DNA from 2 places in the Vallitalea longa genome. Region 2 is predicted to be linked to the other one. Evidence: predicted binding sites of a transcription regulator. Region 2 holds the regulator's gene; the other holds the start of a gene.
What was found. The regulator Rex, encoded in region 2, represses fermentation and respiration genes when NADH is low (regulators of the CRP and FNR family bind a similar motif). The targets are predictions, from matches to a motif close to ATTGTTAANTANTTAACAAT.
Positions count from the first base shown of each region.

Region 1 (6,308 bases), on a different contig from region 2:
TTATTCTATTTCCAGTATACATCGAAAAAGCATTCAATAATAACATATTTCCATCAGGTGACTTTTCACCGTATTCATCAACAAGTTCACCTTTCAACTCATCATATTCTTTTAACCTTTCTAGTTCACAATTATAAACCAGATCTTCTTCCAATAAGATTTCTATACCTCTATTTTTAAGTTCATCCTTCATCTTAGTTATCTTATGAGCATCAGTAGGAAGTGATATTTCATCTGTTATATTCCCAATAAAATTACCATAGATTGTAACTTTCATATTGTTATCTGCTACATCTAAACTCGCAACGACACCTCTACTATCATAATCATAAAAAATTAGTCCCGATTCACCTGCTGTATAATCATAATCATCCCATATCATATTGGTAAATTCATCTGTCATACCTGTTTTTTCATAAGCCATAATTGCTTTTTCTATACTTGTTTCATCATAATCTATTCTTGAATAGAATGATATTTCTTGTAGCTTATCTTTCCCTATGAAAAACATATAGAAATCTTCACATTTATACCCTATCAAACCAACTTCTTCATTAATAAAATGAGGAGCATCATACATTGATATAATATCTTCAAATGATGAATTCATATCAATATCACCTATTATTTTATCCTTATATTCATCATTAAATATCAAACTATATATATGGTTATAATTTTCATTACTGGTAAATTGAACTTTTAAACCTTCATTATTATATGTTCTGTAAAACATGACTGTACCTCCAGCACATAAATCAGTAGGTCTGGATATAATATTATCATAATCACCCAATAAAGAATCTAAACACTCTTTACTCCAATTATTCTGTGATAAAGTATTTATGATAGTATTACTGTCTGTTATTTTTATTGGTTCAATAAAGTATAGTTCCATATCATCATTCGGATTATCCATATCCCTCGTTTCGTTTTCTTTGTCTATAGTAGGAATTTCAGCCTTTGTGGATTCTTTTGTTTGCTTACTGTCATTAATTTCATATATCTTATAGCCTCCTATTATTACACCTATAATTATAACAATTATTAGCAATGTTTTTTTCATTAGTACACTCCACCTTTATTATCGCTTAATTACTTAAAATAGTAATATCAATAACATCATAATTATATACCAAAGATTTTTTTATGTCTATAATAATATATATCCAAACATTATGGTGTTATTTATTGATTTACACACAATTATTATCAATATTACAATTAATCAATGTCATTATAATATTTTTTTTAGTATTTTTCCATAATATATCAATTCTACTAACTTTTAATATTATAGTTTATTAAATGCTATAGATATTAGAAATAATTTATTGTTATTTTTGGTTAATATTTTTTGTTAATTTATTAACAAAATCATTGACTTTTTTTTAATTTTTGTTAATATATATATGAACATACTACTATTGATTATAATGATTAACTTGATTATAAAAACTTATAGTAATCTATTCTTAATTTCGTTAAAATGTTATAAAATCAATATTTATATATTTTAAAATTTAGTTTAACAATGAAATTTTTTCTTAATTAGTATAATAAAATTTGTAAGTTTCAAATAATTAATTTCACAAAAGGAGTGGTTAAAATGTTAACAATTAATATTTGTATAGGTAGTGCGTGCCATCTAAAAGGATCATATTCGGTCATTTCAAAGCTCCAAGAATTAGTTAAAGATCAATCATTAGAAGATAAAGTTGAGATAAAAGGTGCATTCTGTTTAGGAAGATGTACTCAAGCTGTATCTGTAAAAGTTGATGATAACATTTATTCTGTTAGTCCTTCTACTACAGAAGATTTTTTCAACAATGAAATATTAACTAAATTATAATCAAGGCAAGGAGGCTTTTGCTATGAAAATAATGGATTTTTTACCTGCTAACTGTAAAAATTGTTATAAATGTGTAAGAAACTGCCATGTAAAAGCAATTAAAATAGTTGATGATCAAGCCCAAATTATGGAAGATCATTGTATTGGATGTGGACAATGTTTTGTAGTCTGTCCCCAGAACGCTAGAAATATAAAAAGTGATTTAAACAAAATAAAAAATTCTATGCAAAGCACTAAGAAAATGATTGTTACACTAGCACCCTCTTATAGCGGTATATATAAAAAACCAAAGAAACTAATAGCTGCTCTACGTGCACTTGGTTTCGAAATTATTGAGGAAACTGCCATAGGCGCAGAAATAGTTAGTGATCTCTATAAAGAATATATGGATAACCACAATGACAAAAAAAATCTTATTACTTCTTGTTGTCCTTCAGTTAATTTACTAATTCAACGATATTACCCTGAATTATTACCTTATCTGCTACCTGTGGTTTCTCCTATGATAGCTCACAGTATACTACTGAAAGAAAAATATGGACAGAACTCATTTATAACATTTGTTGGTCCATGTATTTCCAAAAGATGTGAAGCTTTTGGATATCAAGAAACAGGTGATATAGATGCTATACTTTCTTTTGAGGAATTAGATACTTGGTTAGCAGAAGAAGGCATAAAACTTAATGATCTGGAAGATGCATATTTAGATTCATCCGCTTCGTCTTATGGACAAAGATACCCCTTAGAAGGCGGTATTTTAAAAGGTATTGAAGATGACATTACAGCCAATGGATATCGTTCTGTAAGTGTTTCAGGTATTGAAGACTGTAAAGACTTATTTGAAACTTTAACTACCGATAATATAGAAAATCTATTTATTGAAGCAAATATATGTGCTAATGGCTGTATTAACGGTCCTGCCGTAAGTAAGGACAGTGAAAATGTATATATAAGACAACTTCATGTTGATGATTATTTAGAAGATAAAGAATCTGAAGATTATACATTAAATAATAGAAGAGTATATAACAGAGTTTTCACTAATAAAAAAGTTACTAAAAAAATAGCTACAGAAGAAGAAATCACTGAAATATTAAAATCCATTGGGAAATACGATAAATCAGATGAACTTAATTGTGGTGCTTGTGGATACAATACATGTCGTGAAAAAGCTCAAGCTGTTTTCGAAGGTATGTCCCAACCTGAAATGTGTATACCTTATATGAGAAGCAAAGCAGAAAAACTCTCTAATTTAATATTTGAAAGCACACCTAATATCATCTTGTTGCTAGATGAAAACCTTAATATTATTGATGTGAATCCAGCTTGCGAAAGCGCATTTTTGATTAATTCAAATTTATCAAAAGGTAATGCTCTATCCACATATTTAGATGATAGCGATTTCAGACAAGTAATGGAAACGAAACAAAATATCGTTAACAAAAGAGTCCATTTCAAAAATTATAATATAACTGTAAATGAAACCATATTATTTCTACCTAAACAGAATTTAATAATGGCTATACTATATGACGTTTCAAAATTGGAAAAGAAAAACAAAGAGCTTATTCATCTTAAGAAAAACACTTTAGAAGCTGCTGATAATGTAATTGTAAAACAAATGCGTGTTGCTCAGGAAATAGCTAGTCTTTTAGGTGAAACCACCGCTGAAACAAAAATCACTTTAATGAAATTACAACAAGTCGTTTTAGGCGAGGAAGGTGTTACTAAGTGAAATATTTTATTGATATTTTTCATAATAGCATCAATAAATATGGAGAACAGCTCTGTGGAGATAAAGTAGAAATAATACGTACAGATAATAGTGTTATAGCTGTCCTATCTGACGGTTTAGGCAGTGGTGTAAAAGCTAATATATTAGCTACACTAACTGCCAAAATAGCAGCGACAATGTTAAAAGAAGGAGCAAGTATTACTGATACAGTTGACACTATCGTTAATACCCTTCCTGAGTGTCAAGTAAGGAAACTTGCATACTCTACCTTCACTATAATCAAAATTGAGGATTCCGGTGAAGTCTATTTAGCAGAGTATGACAACCCTCCTATATTTATATATCGTAATGGAAAAGATTTGGCACTCAATAAACGGAAACTAGATATTAATGGCAAAACCATTTTGGAAAGTAATTTTAAATTAATGGTTGGAGATAATATCTCAGTTATAAGTGATGGTGCAGTACACGCAGGTGTCGGAGCGCTTCTTAACCTTGGCTGGCAATGGGATAATATTAATGATTATCTACGTGATTTATCAAAAGTAGAAAAAACATCACGAAATATTAGTGGTAATTTTATTGGAGTCTGCAATAATCTTTACGAAGATCATCCAGGTGATGATACGACTATAATGAATATCAGGGTTCGAGAAAAAGAGAATATCGATTTATTTACAGGCCCTCCTGAAGATAAAGATATGGATAAATGGGTTATAAATAAATTCACAAAAAGTACTGGTAAGAAAGTGATCTGCGGTGGAACAACCGCAAACATAGCAGCTAGAGAATTACACAAAGAAATTAATGTTGACATAGATACGATGTCAAAGGATGTCCCTCCTATGGCTTATATGGATGGTATTGATCTAGTTACCGAGGGAGTTCTTACTCTAAAACAAACACTTGAACTACTCAGAACTTACTCGAAAGAAGATTTTACTACCAAGGCTGCTTACCTTAATGATAATAACGGAGCCAGCAGACTTGCCAACTTCTTAATAAATGAATGTACCCATGTACATTTCTGGGTAGGTAAAGCTGTTAATCCAGCTCATCAAAATCCTAATTTCCCTACTAGTCTTAACATCAAGCTTAAGATTGTAGGAGAACTAGCACATGTACTTGAAAATATAGGTAAAGAAGTAACTATAACCTATGTATAGATACCGTATAGAACTTAATATATATACTGTTTCACAACTAGGAGGAAAACAATGAGAAAATTTGAAAACAATGTGCAATTGTTAAAATATAAAGTATTAAAAGAAGTAGCTTCATCTGCACTAAACAATTCATTAGAAAAAGATATACTAGATATACCAAATAGAATTATACCTGGTCCTAAGCCAGATACTAGATGTTGTATATATAAAGAAAGAGCAATAATAACAGAGAGAGTCAAATTAGCTCTAGGTGGAACCCCTGATAATACTAATACAATTCAAGTATTGGATATCGCTTGTGACAGTTGTCCAATACAGAAATATTCTGTTACGGAAGCCTGTAGAGGATGTATTGCACATAAATGTAAGGAAGCCTGCCCATTTGATGCGATTGAATTTTCTGGACAAAAAGCTCATATAGATACCGATAAATGTAAAGAATGTGGTAGATGTGCTAAAGCATGTCCTTATAATGCCATCATTGAAGTTCAAAGACCATGTGTAAAAGCTTGCAAAGCAGATGCTATAAGCATTGATCCTGATACAAAAAAAGCTTCTATTAACTATGATAACTGCATAAGCTGTGGTGCTTGTGTATATCAATGTCCATTTGGAGCTATTATGGATAGATCTTCTATCGTAGACGTAATTAGACTGATTCAAGAATCTAACAATAACCAAAATTATAAAGTCTATGCTATGATTGCACCTGCTATATCAAGTCAGTTTACATATGCAAAAATTGAACAAGTGATAACCGGAATCAAAAAACTTGGATTTCATAATGTTGTTGAAGTGGCACTTGGAGCAGATATAATTGCATATTACGAAAGTACTCAAGTAGCACAAGAATTAGAAGAAAAGGAATGGATGACAACTTCTTGCTGTCCAGCTTTTGTTACTTATATCAAGAAAAATTATCCTGAACTTATTGAACATATATCTACTGCGGTATCCCCTATGATAGCTACCTCACAGCTAATTAAACATACTGACAAAACTGCCAAAACAATTTTTATAGGTCCTTGTACTGCTAAGAAATCAGAAATCAATGAACCGGACTTGAAAGGTGAAGTCGATTATGTTCTTACATTTGAAGAATTACAGGCATTGTTTGATGCTCATGGTATAAATGTTGAAGAATGTGAGGAAGGTATTCTTGACAATGCTTCATATTTTGGAAGGATATTCGCTAGATCAGGAGGCGTTACAGATGCCATTAAACATGTTGTTGAAACCAATAATCTAGACGTAGATATTAAGCCTATCATATGTGATGGACTTACAGAATGTTCTAAGAATCTAAAACTTGCGAAATTTAATCGTTTACAAGGTAATTTTCTTGAAGGTATGGCTTGCGAAGGTGGATGTATATGTGGTCCTACTTCACTGTCACATGGTGCTAAAGATAAAAAAGAAGTGGATAAATACGGTAAATTAGCTGTAGAAACTTCTGTTAATGACGCTATCAGAATCTTTAATATTGATTCACTTAACTTGAACAGAGAAGTCAAGGAATAAATACACTAGTAACTAAATTTATATATATTTTTAC
Region 1 covers NZ_BRLB01000011.1:56,813-63,120, forward strand. The annotation lists gene QMG30_RS16055 (hypothetical protein) at 1-1,066, opposite strand, end outside; gene QMG30_RS16060 ((2Fe-2S) ferredoxin domain-containing protein) at 1,601-1,852, shown strand; gene QMG30_RS16065 ([Fe-Fe] hydrogenase large subunit C-terminal domain-containing protein) at 1,875-3,587, shown strand; gene QMG30_RS16070 (SpoIIE family protein phosphatase) at 3,584-4,753, shown strand; gene QMG30_RS16075 (4Fe-4S dicluster domain-containing protein) at 4,805-6,274, shown strand.
Region 1: QMG30_RS16060 ((2Fe-2S) ferredoxin domain-containing protein) is a predicted target of Rex. The motif match lies at 1,357-1,376, and genes of this name have one in related genera.

Region 2 (12,756 bases):
TTGTTTGTTTTACTTGGCTACTTGCAAAGTATCGGTTTGAGTAAAACAAACAATAATCCCTTCAAGAACCTATTTCATATGCTTAAAAAGTAGGACTTTCCTATAAGAGAACAAAAGAGGCTATGCCTCATAAAAAATTTCAAGGAAAATAGATAGTAGAATTTTTATATTTAAATAAAAAAAGTCCTAAATTGTATTATTTAGGACAAGGTCTATTTCTATTAAGGGGGATAGAATAGGATTAGTAGTTACAAGTACCGCCACCGCAAGTACCTCCGCCACAGGTGCCACCCATTCCGTTGCCGCCCATAAGCATTGACATCAACATATATAGCATCATATTATTATCCATAATTGAGCCATTTCCGTTTCCGTCACCACACATTAATAGTAAAAGTAATAGTAACATATTATTAGATTGCATAATAGTCCTCCTTCTTGAATATATATTTTCTTACATATTCCTCAGTTTAACGTAAGTTTAATATAGTTTATGAAGAAGGGTATAAATGTGTGTTTGTATATATTTTAGTAAGTAAATCTTATTAGGAAAATTTGATAGTGAGTTGAATTTACATTAGTATATATTATAATATTCTTAATCAAAATAAAGTCAATTAAAAAACATTTTCATACAATCGTTCAAAAATTCCATATCCATGTTGGGGTTATCATCATTATCAAAAATAAGGATTAACAATATAAGCAGAAATATATCATCATCATTTTGTTCCTTTTTATAATTAGTCATAAATGGGGCTGAAATATCTTTTAATGAGTAGTAAGTATTAATACTTTCTATCATATAAATTATCCTTTCAATGGTTTGATACTTCTTTCATTTCCTATTACAATAATTATGTATTAAATAGGTTATTTATTCATTTACATACTATATTAGATAGAAATATATACCAATTAAATATTAGGAGTCTATATATAAGACTAAAGCATTAGTATTAGTTGCTTTATGCCTATGAAACTATTGACATTCCAAGTACAATCGTATACAATTATACCATAATTGAATATATATAAAATTTTATGCATATATAGTAAAGTTACTTAAATAATTATCAAGGAGGAACAGCGATGGGTTTGAATTTAACTCAAAAAATTATTAAAGATCATCTACTTGAAGGTGAAATGATTTCAGGTAATGAAATAGGTATAAAAATAGATCAGACATTAACGCAAGATTCTACTGGTACTATGGCATATCTACAACTGGAAGCAATGGAAATTGATAAGGTGAAGACAAAAAGATCTGTTGCATATATTGATCATAATATGCTCCAACAGGGATTTGAGAATGCAGATGACCATAAGTACATACAAACTGTAGCGCACAAGCACGGTGTATATTTTTCACGTCCAGGTAATGGTATATGTCACCAAGTACATTTAGAAAGATTTGGTGTACCAGGTGAGACTTTATTAGGTTCTGACAGTCATACACCGACTGGTGGAGGAATCGGTATGCTTGCTATAGGGGCAGGTGGTCTTGATGTAGCAGTAGCTATGGGAGGCGGAACATATTATATTACAATGCCAAAAGTAGTTAATGTTAAATTGACAGGTAATCTAAGACCATTTGTTACAGCTAAGGATATAATCCTTGAAGTACTTAGAATAATGACTGTAAAAGGTGGAGTAGGTAAAGTTATAGAATATACTGGAGATGGTGTCAGTACACTTAGTGTTCCAGAAAGAGCGACTATAACTAATATGGGTGCAGAATTAGGTGCTACCACTTCAATTTTTCAAAGTGATGAAGTAACACATTCGTTCCTAAAAGCACAAGATAGAGATGAACTATGGAAAGAATTAAAAGCTGACAGTGATGCTGTTTATGATGAAACTATAAATATTGATTTAAATGAATTAGAACCTCTTTTAGCTATGCCTCATAGTCCAGATAATGTTGAAAAAGTAGCTAATATAGCAGGATTGAAAGTTGATCAGGTATGTATCGGAAGTTGTACTAACAGCTCATATCTTGATATGATGAAAGTATCTAAGATATTAAAAGGTAAAACAGTTAACCCTAATGTAAGTTTAGTAATTGCACCAGGTTCTAAACAAGTGCTTAACATGTTGGCACAAAACGGTGCATTGGCAGATATGATAGCGGCAGGAGCCAGAATCCTAGAGTCAGGTTGTGGACCATGTATCGGTATGGGTCAAGCACCTGCAACAGAGGCTGTTACATTAAGAACATTTAATAGAAACTTCAAAGGACGTTGTGGAACAGTTTCAGCAGGAGCATATTTACTTAGCCCTGAAACAGCAGCTGTAAGTGCTTTAGCTGGTGAATTGACTGATCCTATGACTTGTACTACTGATATAGATGTTACTATGCCAGATAAATTTTATATAAATGACAATATGGTGGTTCCTCCTGCAGAAGATGGAAGTAAGGTAGAAGTCGTAAAAGGACCTAATATCAAGCCTTTTCCACTTAACGAAGAACTGAAAGATAACGTAGAAGGAAAAGCATTGATAATAGTTGAAGATAATATTACAACTGATCATATTATGCCTTCTAATGCAAAATTATTGCCTTTCAGATCAAATATACCTCATTTAGCAAATTATTGCTTAACACCATGTGATGAAGAATTTCCTGCTAGAGCAAAAGCTAATGGTGGAGGAATGATTGTTGGTGGAGATAATTACGGACAAGGTTCAAGTAGAGAACATGCAGCATTAGTTCCTTTGTATCTAGGTATAAAAGCTGTACTTGCTAAGAGTTTTGCAAGAATACACAAAGCTAATTTAATTAATTCAGGTATTCTTCCACTAACTTTTGCAGATATTAATGATTATGATACAATAAGTCTTAATGATGAATTGAAAATGGAAAATGTAATCGATCAAGTAAAATCAGGAAAAATCATTGTTCATAATGAATCCAAAAAACTTGATTATGAAATGAATATAGAATTATCAGATAAAGAATTGAAAATGATTCTTGCAGGTGGTAAGATCAATTTCATTAAAAACATGTAACATGTGTATAAAACAAACCATAAGAGAGGAATGTTAATCATGGATTATATAAGCAAATTTGAACAACTCATAAAAGAGCAAAAAGCTAGAGTGAAAATGATGAAAGAACAAGGCGATTTTGTTAAGTATGACGAACTTGATACAATAGTTATTGGTGTTGTAGGTGGAGATGGAATCGGACCAGCTATAACTGATCAGGCACATAGAGTATTGAAATATTTATTACAAGATGAAGTTAAGAATAATAAAGTAACTTTTAAAATGATTGATGGTCTTACTATTGAGAATAGAGCTAAGGCCAATAAAGCTATACCTGATGATGTTCTAAAAGAATTAAAGCAATGTCATGTAATTTTAAAAGGACCAACTACTACTCCAAGAAAAGGAGATAAATGGCCTAATATTGAAAGTGCTAATGTTGCAATGAGGAAAGAACTTGACCTATTCGCTAATGTTCGTCCTGTTAAAGTACCTGAAAAAGGTATTGATTGGACTTTCTTCAGAGAAAATACAGAAGGTGCCTATGTTCTAGGTAGTAATGGATTTAATGTTGATGATGATATCGCAATAGATTTTAAAGTAATTACTACTGGTGGAGCAGAGCGTATCGCTAGAGCAGCTTTTGAATTTGCTAAGAAAAATGATAAGAAGAGGGTTACTATTGTAACTAAAGCTAACGTAGTTAAAACAACTGATGGTAAATTTTTAGAAATATGTAAAGAAATAGGTAAAGAATATGAAGGAATTGAAGTTGATGACTGGTATATTGATATAATGACTGCTAAATTAGTGGATGAAAAGAGAAGAACACAATTCCAAGTAATGATTCTACCTAATCTATATGGAGATATCTTGACTGATGAAGCTGCTGAATTCCAAGGTGGAGTTGGTACAGCAGGAAGTTCTAATATAGGTAAGAAATATTCTATGTTTGAAGCTATTCATGGTTCAGCACCTAGAATGGTAGAAGAAGGTAGGGATATCTATGCAGATCCATCTAGTATCATAAGAGCAAGTGGAATGTTACTTAATCATATTGGATATCCAGAAAAAGCAGAAAAGTTATATAAGGCTCTTGAAATATGTAATACAGAGAAAGAATATGTTATTACTGGAAGAGATACAGGAGCAACTAATGAAGAATTTACAAATTATTTAATGAAAACAATTGAAAAATTATAGATTATGTGTATAATATATATGTTGCATACCAATTTTTATTAATACTTTACATAAATTAATTATTGTAATATTATTTAATAGAGAAATATTGTAATATATATAGCATGCACAATTAATATTTAGTTTATATTAATAAGTGTATCCTATAAATAAGAGGAGGCACACCAGTGAGCGAGTATAATCTTCACGAAGAAGTAACTGATAAATACTCTTTAAGAGGTAGAGTTTTTAACAAAATACGAGAAGATATATTAAAGGGTAGATATAAGAATAATGAACCTTTAAAGGAAACACAGATATCTAGAGAATTAGGAGTTAGTAGAACTCCTGTTAGAGAAGCGATAAGACAATTAGAACTAGAGGGATTAGTAACTATTATACCTAATAAAGGTGCAGTGGTTTCTGGTATTGATGCTAAAGATATACAGGATATCTATGAAATAAGGTCTTTAATTGAAGGGTTATCTGCTAGATGGGCTACTACTAACATAAATGAAGAACAACTAGAATCATTAGAAGAAATTGTATATTTATCTGAATTTCATTACAAGAAGGGACATTTAGATCAGCTTTATGAATTGGATACTAAATTTCATGAAGCTTTATACCAAGCTTCACATAGTAAAATACTAAAACATGTATTATCGGATTTCCATCATTATGTTCAGAGAATAAGAAGAGCTTCTATTTCTTCTGAGGAAAGAGCTAAAAAGTCAGTTGAAGAACATAAAGCGATTGTAGAGGCTATAAAAACAGGAGACGAAAATAAAGTAGAAGAATTGACAAATCTACATGTAAAAAATACTTTGAAAAATGTTGTAGATCACAAATTAATGGATATAATTGGAAAATAATATAAAAGGGAGAATTACTCTACAAGTAATTCCTCCCATTTTTCATATAAACTTTCCAATTGAGTATTATGATTTGTTTTTTCTTCAAGAAGTTTAGTAGCTTTTTCTGCATTGGTATAAACTTCTTCTAAGCATAATTGATCATCGATGGAGTTTATGATTTTTTCCAGCTCATGTATTTCGGATTCGATTTTTTTGATTTGGTTATCAAGTTTACGTTTGTTAGCTTGTTGGTCTTTGCTTTTTAACCAATCTTTTTTTGTTGAGCTATTAATATTAGTATCTATTTGCTTATTATTGTTTTTGCTATTGATGCTGTTTTCTAATTCTAATAAACGTTGTTTTTCTTCCTCTTGTTTTTTTTCTGTTACATAATTATAGTTACCCAAGAAGTTATTTATTTTATCTGGAGTTAGTTCCAGTACTCTTGTGGCTATTTTGTTTATAAAATAACGGTCATGAGATATAAAAAGAACTGTACCTGTATAATTATTTATAGCTGATTCAAGAATTTCTTTAGATATTATATCAAGATGATTAGTAGGCTCATCCAATAATAAAAAGTTAGCATTTGATAGCATGAGTTTAGCGAGAATCAATCTTCCTTTTTCTCCTCCGCTCAAACTTGATATTCTTTTGAATACATCTTCACCTGTAAATAAAAATGCTGCTAGTGTATTACGTATGTGTCCGGAAGTCATATTAGGATATGCATCTGAAATTTCTTCAATCAAAGTATTATTTTGATTTAGGGTAGCATGTTCTTGATCATAATAACCAATTTGTACTTTAGCTCCTAAGGATATATCACCAGTATCTTGTTTTAGTTGATGAGATATTATACGGAACAAAGTTGTTTTTCCTGTACCGTTATCTCCAATCAGCGCAACTTTTTCACCTCTTTTGATCTGAAAAACGAGATTCGAAAAAAGATGCTTGTTATCAAAGGACTTTGATATATCTGTTGCAGTAAGGACGTCGTTTCCGCTAATTGTTCTAGGTGATAATTTAAGATGCATACTATCATTTACATATGATGGTTTATCGATCATGTTAATTTTTTGAAGCTGTTTTTCGCGACTTTGAGCTCGTTTTATGAGTTTGTCTCTACCATGAGACCTAAGTTCACGGATAACTTCTTGTTGCCTTCTAATTTCTTTTTGTTGCTCTATATAATGTTTGGTTTGTATATCTTCATTTATTGACTTATGTTTTATATAGAAACTGTAATTACCGTTATATATTTGTGAGTGAGTATTTTCTATCTCAATCACTTTATTTACTATTTTATCTAGAAAATAACGGTCATGAGAAATAATTATAACTGTACCTTGATAATTGCACAAAAAGCCTTCCAGCCATTCACATGCTTTAATATCCAAATGGTTAGTCGGTTCATCTAAAAGTAATATATCAGGTTTTTCGAGAAGTATTTTTGCAAGAGCTACTCTTGTTTTTTGTCCACCTGATAAAGTGGATATGTTAGCAGAAAAGTCTTCTTCGCAAAAACCAAGTCCTTTCAAGACACCCTTTATATTACTTTTATAGCTATATCCGTTATTGATTTCAAATGTATGCTGAAGATTAGAATATGATTTCATTAATGAATCCATGGCTTCACTATCATGACTAAGCTGAGACATTTTGATTTCTAAATCTCTTAGGGTGTTTTCCATATCAATGATATCTTTGCATGTAAGGAGCATTTCATCGTATATGGTTTTTTCTGAAGATAAAGAACTATTTTGTGATAGATACCCAAGTTTAGTCATGCTGTTAATTATAACTTGTCCTGAATCTGCTTCTAGTTCATTTGTTATAATTTTAAATAGTGTTGATTTACCAGCTCCGTTAATACCTACTATAGCAGCTTTATCTCCTTTTTCTAACCAAAAACTTATATTATCTAGTACTGTGTTCGTTACAAATGCTTTGCATATATTTTTACATGATAAAATCATAGTTACCTCCTATAAATAATAAAATTACCATACTATGATACCATTAATCATTGGTTTTGAAAAGTTTATAGGTTAATATTACGTTATTTTGGTTAGTATATAGATGATAATAAAAGTTTAGTTTATTTTATCTTACTAGTTTATTTTATTTACATAAGAATAAAATTCTTTTGGACAACATATATATGATAAAAGAACTTTTCTAAAGGGGATGATGACTTGAGTCGTAATGCAGGTTATATGAAGAAATTGAGAAAAGCTCGTGTGGAGAGAAAGCAGTGTATAAGATGTGGGAAGCCTTTATCGCAAGAATCACTTATTAGAGGTGTTAAACAGTGTGAAAAATGCCTTGATTATCAACGTAAAAGAAAATTAGGTCAGATTAGTTCAAAAGTTAATACAACATATTTTTATAACAGGCAATACAAAAAAGATGAGATAAAAAGGAAAGAGCTAGGTAATTTTATGGTTGAAAATAAGATAACCATTAAAGATCTCGCCAAAGAAGCTAATTTATCTCAAAGGACAATTCAAAGAATTTTATATACTGATGCAAACTATACAAAAAAAACTAAAGATGCTATTAATAACTATTTAGGTAAGGAACTCTTATAATTAACTATTTTAGAGCTTTTATACTAGATATAGGAAAGATGTATAAATTTAAGGACATTAAAATATTTTATAAGTCATATCTACTATAAAAAGCTTCTAAATATAAAATAATATATGATAATCTACAGAAAAACTATTGTATGCAATAGACATATAGTGAATGTTGTGTGAATATCTACTAAATACAATGGTTGGGTAGATAATATTTATTGTAATAACCTATAAACAATATGGGAAAAACAGTAATTCATTATTTGACATAGATTTAACAAACATATATAATTATTTTTATAAAAGTTCCAAAATAGTATCAAAGGATTGGGGATTGATTATATGATACAAAAGAAAATATCAACAGCGGTAATCAAAAGATTACCAAAATACTACAGATACTTAGGAGACTTATTGGAAAATGATGTTGTAAGAATTTCCTCTAAAGAATTAAGCCATAGAATGGGTGTAACAGCTTCACAGATAAGACAAGATTTAAATAATTTTGGCGGCTTTGGGCAACAAGGCTATGGTTACAATGTTGAATATCTATACAACGCTATAGGTAAAATACTTGGTTTAGAAAATAAATACAACACGATTATTGTTGGAGCGGGTAATTTAGGTCAAGCACTTGCTAACTATACTAATTTTGATAAAAGAGGTTTTGAAGTCAAAGGACTTTTTGATGTGAATCCAAGACTTGTTGGTATTACTGTAAGGGGTATTGAGATTAAAGATCTAGATGAGTTAGAAGAATTTATTAAAGTGAATAGGATTGATTTAGCGATTCTTACTCTACCTAAACAAAAAGCACCTAAGGTTGCTAATGATTTAGTTAATTACGGAATAAAAGGTATATGGAATTTTGCTCCCATAGACTTAAAATTAACTAATAAAAATGTTGTTGTAGAAAATGTTCATCTATTAGATAGTTTGATGACCCTTTCATACAATATAAAAGAAACAATATAAAAACTTGTTATTTTTGTAGATTTATAACTATTCTTAGAGGTATTAGGTACTCATATTTTGGGTACCTTTTAATTATATTGTGCTATAGAATATAATGATTTGTTACGATATAATTAGTATAGGTTGATTTTTATTTAACACTACTATCTTTATATTTTAACTAATAAGACAAGTTAAGTAGATATTATTTTACTACATATAAATAATGAGGACGTGAATATATGTTTTTTTCTAAACAGAAGATTGAGAAACCAATAAATATAGAAAAAAAAGTCCATATATTAACTTTGGATAATAGATGGCATGAGCTATTTTGTAATAACAGAAAATCAAAAAAAATATCAGATCTAGAAAAAAAACTCAATAAATTAGTTGGTGAACAAGGTCAATTGACTAATGATCTAAAAGAATATTCTTTACTCAAAAAGAAGATGATGGTAGATATTGTTGATAATATGAAAGAAGCCATAGAAGATGAAGACGATACTGCTATAAATGAAATGAAAAAAAGTAAAAAGTACATTAGTGATATTAAAGTTAAATTAGATAAAATGGAAGAGAGAATGGAAACCCTACCAAAAGAGATTCAAATCACTAATAAAGAATTATTGGAATATACTATGCAGGATTGTTATATGCGTATGTTCAATACTAAAAATGAACTGGATGAATTACAAGAATGGATTAACAAAGTTAGGGAAGAATTAAAAGAAAAGGCAGTAAGAAAAACAGAAGCTAAGGAAGAATATGATAGATTATATTCTTATATGCATGATTTAGTCGGGTATGAAATCATTGAATTATATGATAAGAAATATCTGGGAGGAAGTAAATGATAAAAGGGATTGGTAACGATATCATAGAGATAAGCAGAATAGAAAAAGCTATCCAAAATGAAAGATTCCTAGAAAAATACTTTACATTGAATGAAAACAGATTGTTTGAAGATAGAAATCTTAGACCTGAGACGATAGCTGGTAATTTTGCTACGAAAGAAGCTGTTTCAAAAGTTCTTGGTACAGGATTTGTTGATTTTTCTCTTGCGGATATTGAAGTTCTACGTGATGATATGGGTAAACCTTATGTGATTCTATATAATAATGCTAGAAGTCTAGCTGAAAAGCTTAATATTTCCAGAATACATGTTTCTATATCTCATTCTAAGGAATATGTTATTGCTACAGCCTTAGGTGAGTAGATAAGAAAAAGGAGATGTCATAGTATGAAAGTTGTCAGTAGTAGTGAAATGAGAGAAATCGATAGATATACAATACAAGAACTAGGTATTCCAGGTATTGTGTTAATGGAAAATGCTGCTATGTCTGTTGTCAGTGAAACTATAAGTACCATAAGGGAAAGTAGAAAAGTTGTTATCTGTTGTGGTATAGGCAATAATGGTGGGGATGGACTTGCGATTGGAAGAATATTGAGCTGTAACCATATAAATGTATCAATAGCTGTAATAGGTGATTCTAATAAAATAAAAGGTGATGCCAAGATAAATTATGATGTTGCCAAGAAGCTTAATATTGATATACATGAATATAATAGCCAAGAAGAGATGAATGATTTCGTGACTTTAGTAAATGGTTGTGATGTTATCTATGATGCTATTTTCGGAACTGGTTTATCCAGAGAAGTTACAGATAGATATTATGAAGCCATTGATGCGATAAATCATACCAATGCTTATAAAATAGCTGTTGATATACCTTCTGGTATAAATGCAGATGACGGACATGTCTTAGGCATTGCTGTTGATGCTGATAAAACAGTAACGTTCTGTTTGCCAAAATTAGGGCTGTTATTATATCCTGGTGCGAGTAATGTAGGTGAACTGGTAGTTGGAGATATAGGTATCCCATATGTGTCGGTTGAGAGAATAAAATCAAATACATCAATAATGGATGATAATTTGGCGAAACATTTTATGCCTAATAGGGTTAAGATGTCTCATAAAGGGACTTATGGTAAAGTATTGATTATTGCGGGAACCAAGAAGATGACAGGTGCCGCTGTTCTAACGTCTAGTGCTGCATATAGAACAGGAGCAGGATTGGTTAAAACATTTATCGAAGAATCAGTATCGAGTATCATTACATCAAGTCTTCCTGAGGCTATTATTGAGACTTATAACAGAGATGATGATAATCTATCTTTTGAAGATAAGAGTAAATTACTGGAGATGTTGTTATGGGCGGACACTATTGCAATTGGACCAGGTCTTGGAAATGATAGTATCACAAAAGAAATACTTGAAGTGGTTATCAATAATTTCAATAAAAATATAGTTATTGATGCAGATGGAATAAATGCATTATCAAAAGACATACACGTTCTGAAAAACAAGAAAGGTAACATAATAGTTACCCCACATCTAGGTGAGATGTCTAGATTAACCAATATGGATATCGAGAGAATTTCAAATAATACGGTAGAAGTGGCTCAAGTTTTTAGTAAGCAGCATAAAGTTATATGTGTCTTGAAAAGTGCTAGAACAGTAATATCTTCACCTAATGGGATGACAAATATTAATATCTATGGTAATCCTGGTATGGCAACGGCTGGTTCAGGTGATGTATTGACAGGTATCATCGTTTCTTTATTAGGTCAAGGACTTGATGTTTTTGATGCTGCTATACTAGGAACTTATATTCACAGTAAAGCTGGTGATAGAGCTAAAGAAAGTGTTGGAGAGCATGGTTTATTGGCAAATGATATAATTGATAGCATACCTTATGTAATTAAATCAAGTCTTAGTGAATAATAATATAATATATATAATAAGTTAGGAAAGTATAATACTATCCTAGCTTTTATTATTTTCTTATATAAACATATTTTCCTTTATAAATAATTATAGGTGTACTATTATTAGTTTTTAGTCTATAATACTATCAAAGTTAATTTTATTAAGTGGGTGTGAAGAATACTGGTTAATAATTATAATAAGTAGTATAATAGTTATGTTTATGTGGTATTAATAATATTAAATGCAAATTATAATGTTTATATATGGAGGAAAGTATGAAAAAATACGAAAGAGTATATGCCCGCATTGATTTGGATGCAATAATACATAATGTTACTAATGTCAGGAAAAGAATATCATCGAACACTACATTAATGCCTATTGTCAAGGCGGATGGTTATGGCCATGGTGCAGTTCCTATTTCAAAAGAATTAGTTGAACTAGGCATAGAAAGATTTGCTGTTGCTACTATAGAAGAAGCAATTAGCCTTAGAAAAAATGGGATTGACAAAAAAATATTGATTTTCGGATATACGCCAGAAGATATGGCTGATAAATTAGTTGAATATGATTTGATTCAGACTATTTATAATTTGGATGCAGCTAAAAAAATATCAGACATAGCTTGTCAGAATAACAAGAAAATGAATATACATATAAAACTTGATACTGGAATGAATAGAATTGGTTTTTTACCTAATGATGAATCCATTAGTATAATTAAAAGTATATATGATTTACCTAATATAATAGTTGAAGGAATTTATACACATTTATCAAAGGCTGATGAAACAGATAAAGATTTTACTAATAATCAACTAGATAAATTTGATCATTTTATTGATGAACTTGAGAATACTGGTATTGATATACCAACTAAACATGTTGCTAATAGTGCTGGTATAATTGATGTCGAAGGTACCCATAAGGATTTAGTAAGGCTTGGTATATCTCTATATGGATTATATCCTTCAGATTATGTAAATAAAGAAAATGTGAAATTAGAACCAGTTCTATCACTAATTAGCTATATAATACATATAAAAGAAGTAAAGGAAGGTACACCTATTGGTTATGGTGGAACATATATAACTGAAAGAAAATCCATAATTGCAACTATTCCTGTTGGTTATGGTGATGGTTATGACAGATTATTATCATCAAAAGGTAAAGTTTTGATTGGTGGTAAATATGCTAATATAGTAGGAAGAATATGTATGGATCAATTTATGGTTGATATCACAGATATTCCTAATGTGAAAGTACTAGATGAAGTGGTTTTAATTGGTAAACAAGGGCATAATGAGATTACAGCAGATGATATAGCCAATATTAAAGGTACAATTAATTATGAAGTTGTTTGTCAGTTAGGTAAAAGAATACCTAGAGTGTATTATAAAAATAATAAGTATGT
Region 2 covers NZ_BRLB01000020.1:10,209-22,964, forward strand. The annotation lists gene QMG30_RS20910 (hypothetical protein) at 242-424, opposite strand; gene QMG30_RS20915 (hypothetical protein) at 614-805, opposite strand; gene QMG30_RS20920 (aconitate hydratase) at 1,093-3,012, shown strand; gene QMG30_RS20925 (isocitrate/isopropylmalate family dehydrogenase) at 3,052-4,194, shown strand; gene QMG30_RS20930 (GntR family transcriptional regulator) at 4,362-5,048, shown strand; gene abc-f (ribosomal protection-like ABC-F family protein) at 5,063-7,009, opposite strand; gene QMG30_RS20940 (helix-turn-helix domain-containing protein) at 7,229-7,624, shown strand; gene QMG30_RS20945 (redox-sensing transcriptional repressor Rex) at 7,958-8,590, shown strand; gene QMG30_RS20950 (coiled-coil domain-containing protein) at 8,812-9,426, shown strand; gene acpS (holo-ACP synthase) at 9,423-9,788, shown strand; gene QMG30_RS20960 (NAD(P)H-hydrate dehydratase) at 9,813-11,357, shown strand; gene alr (alanine racemase) at 11,618-12,756, shown strand, end outside.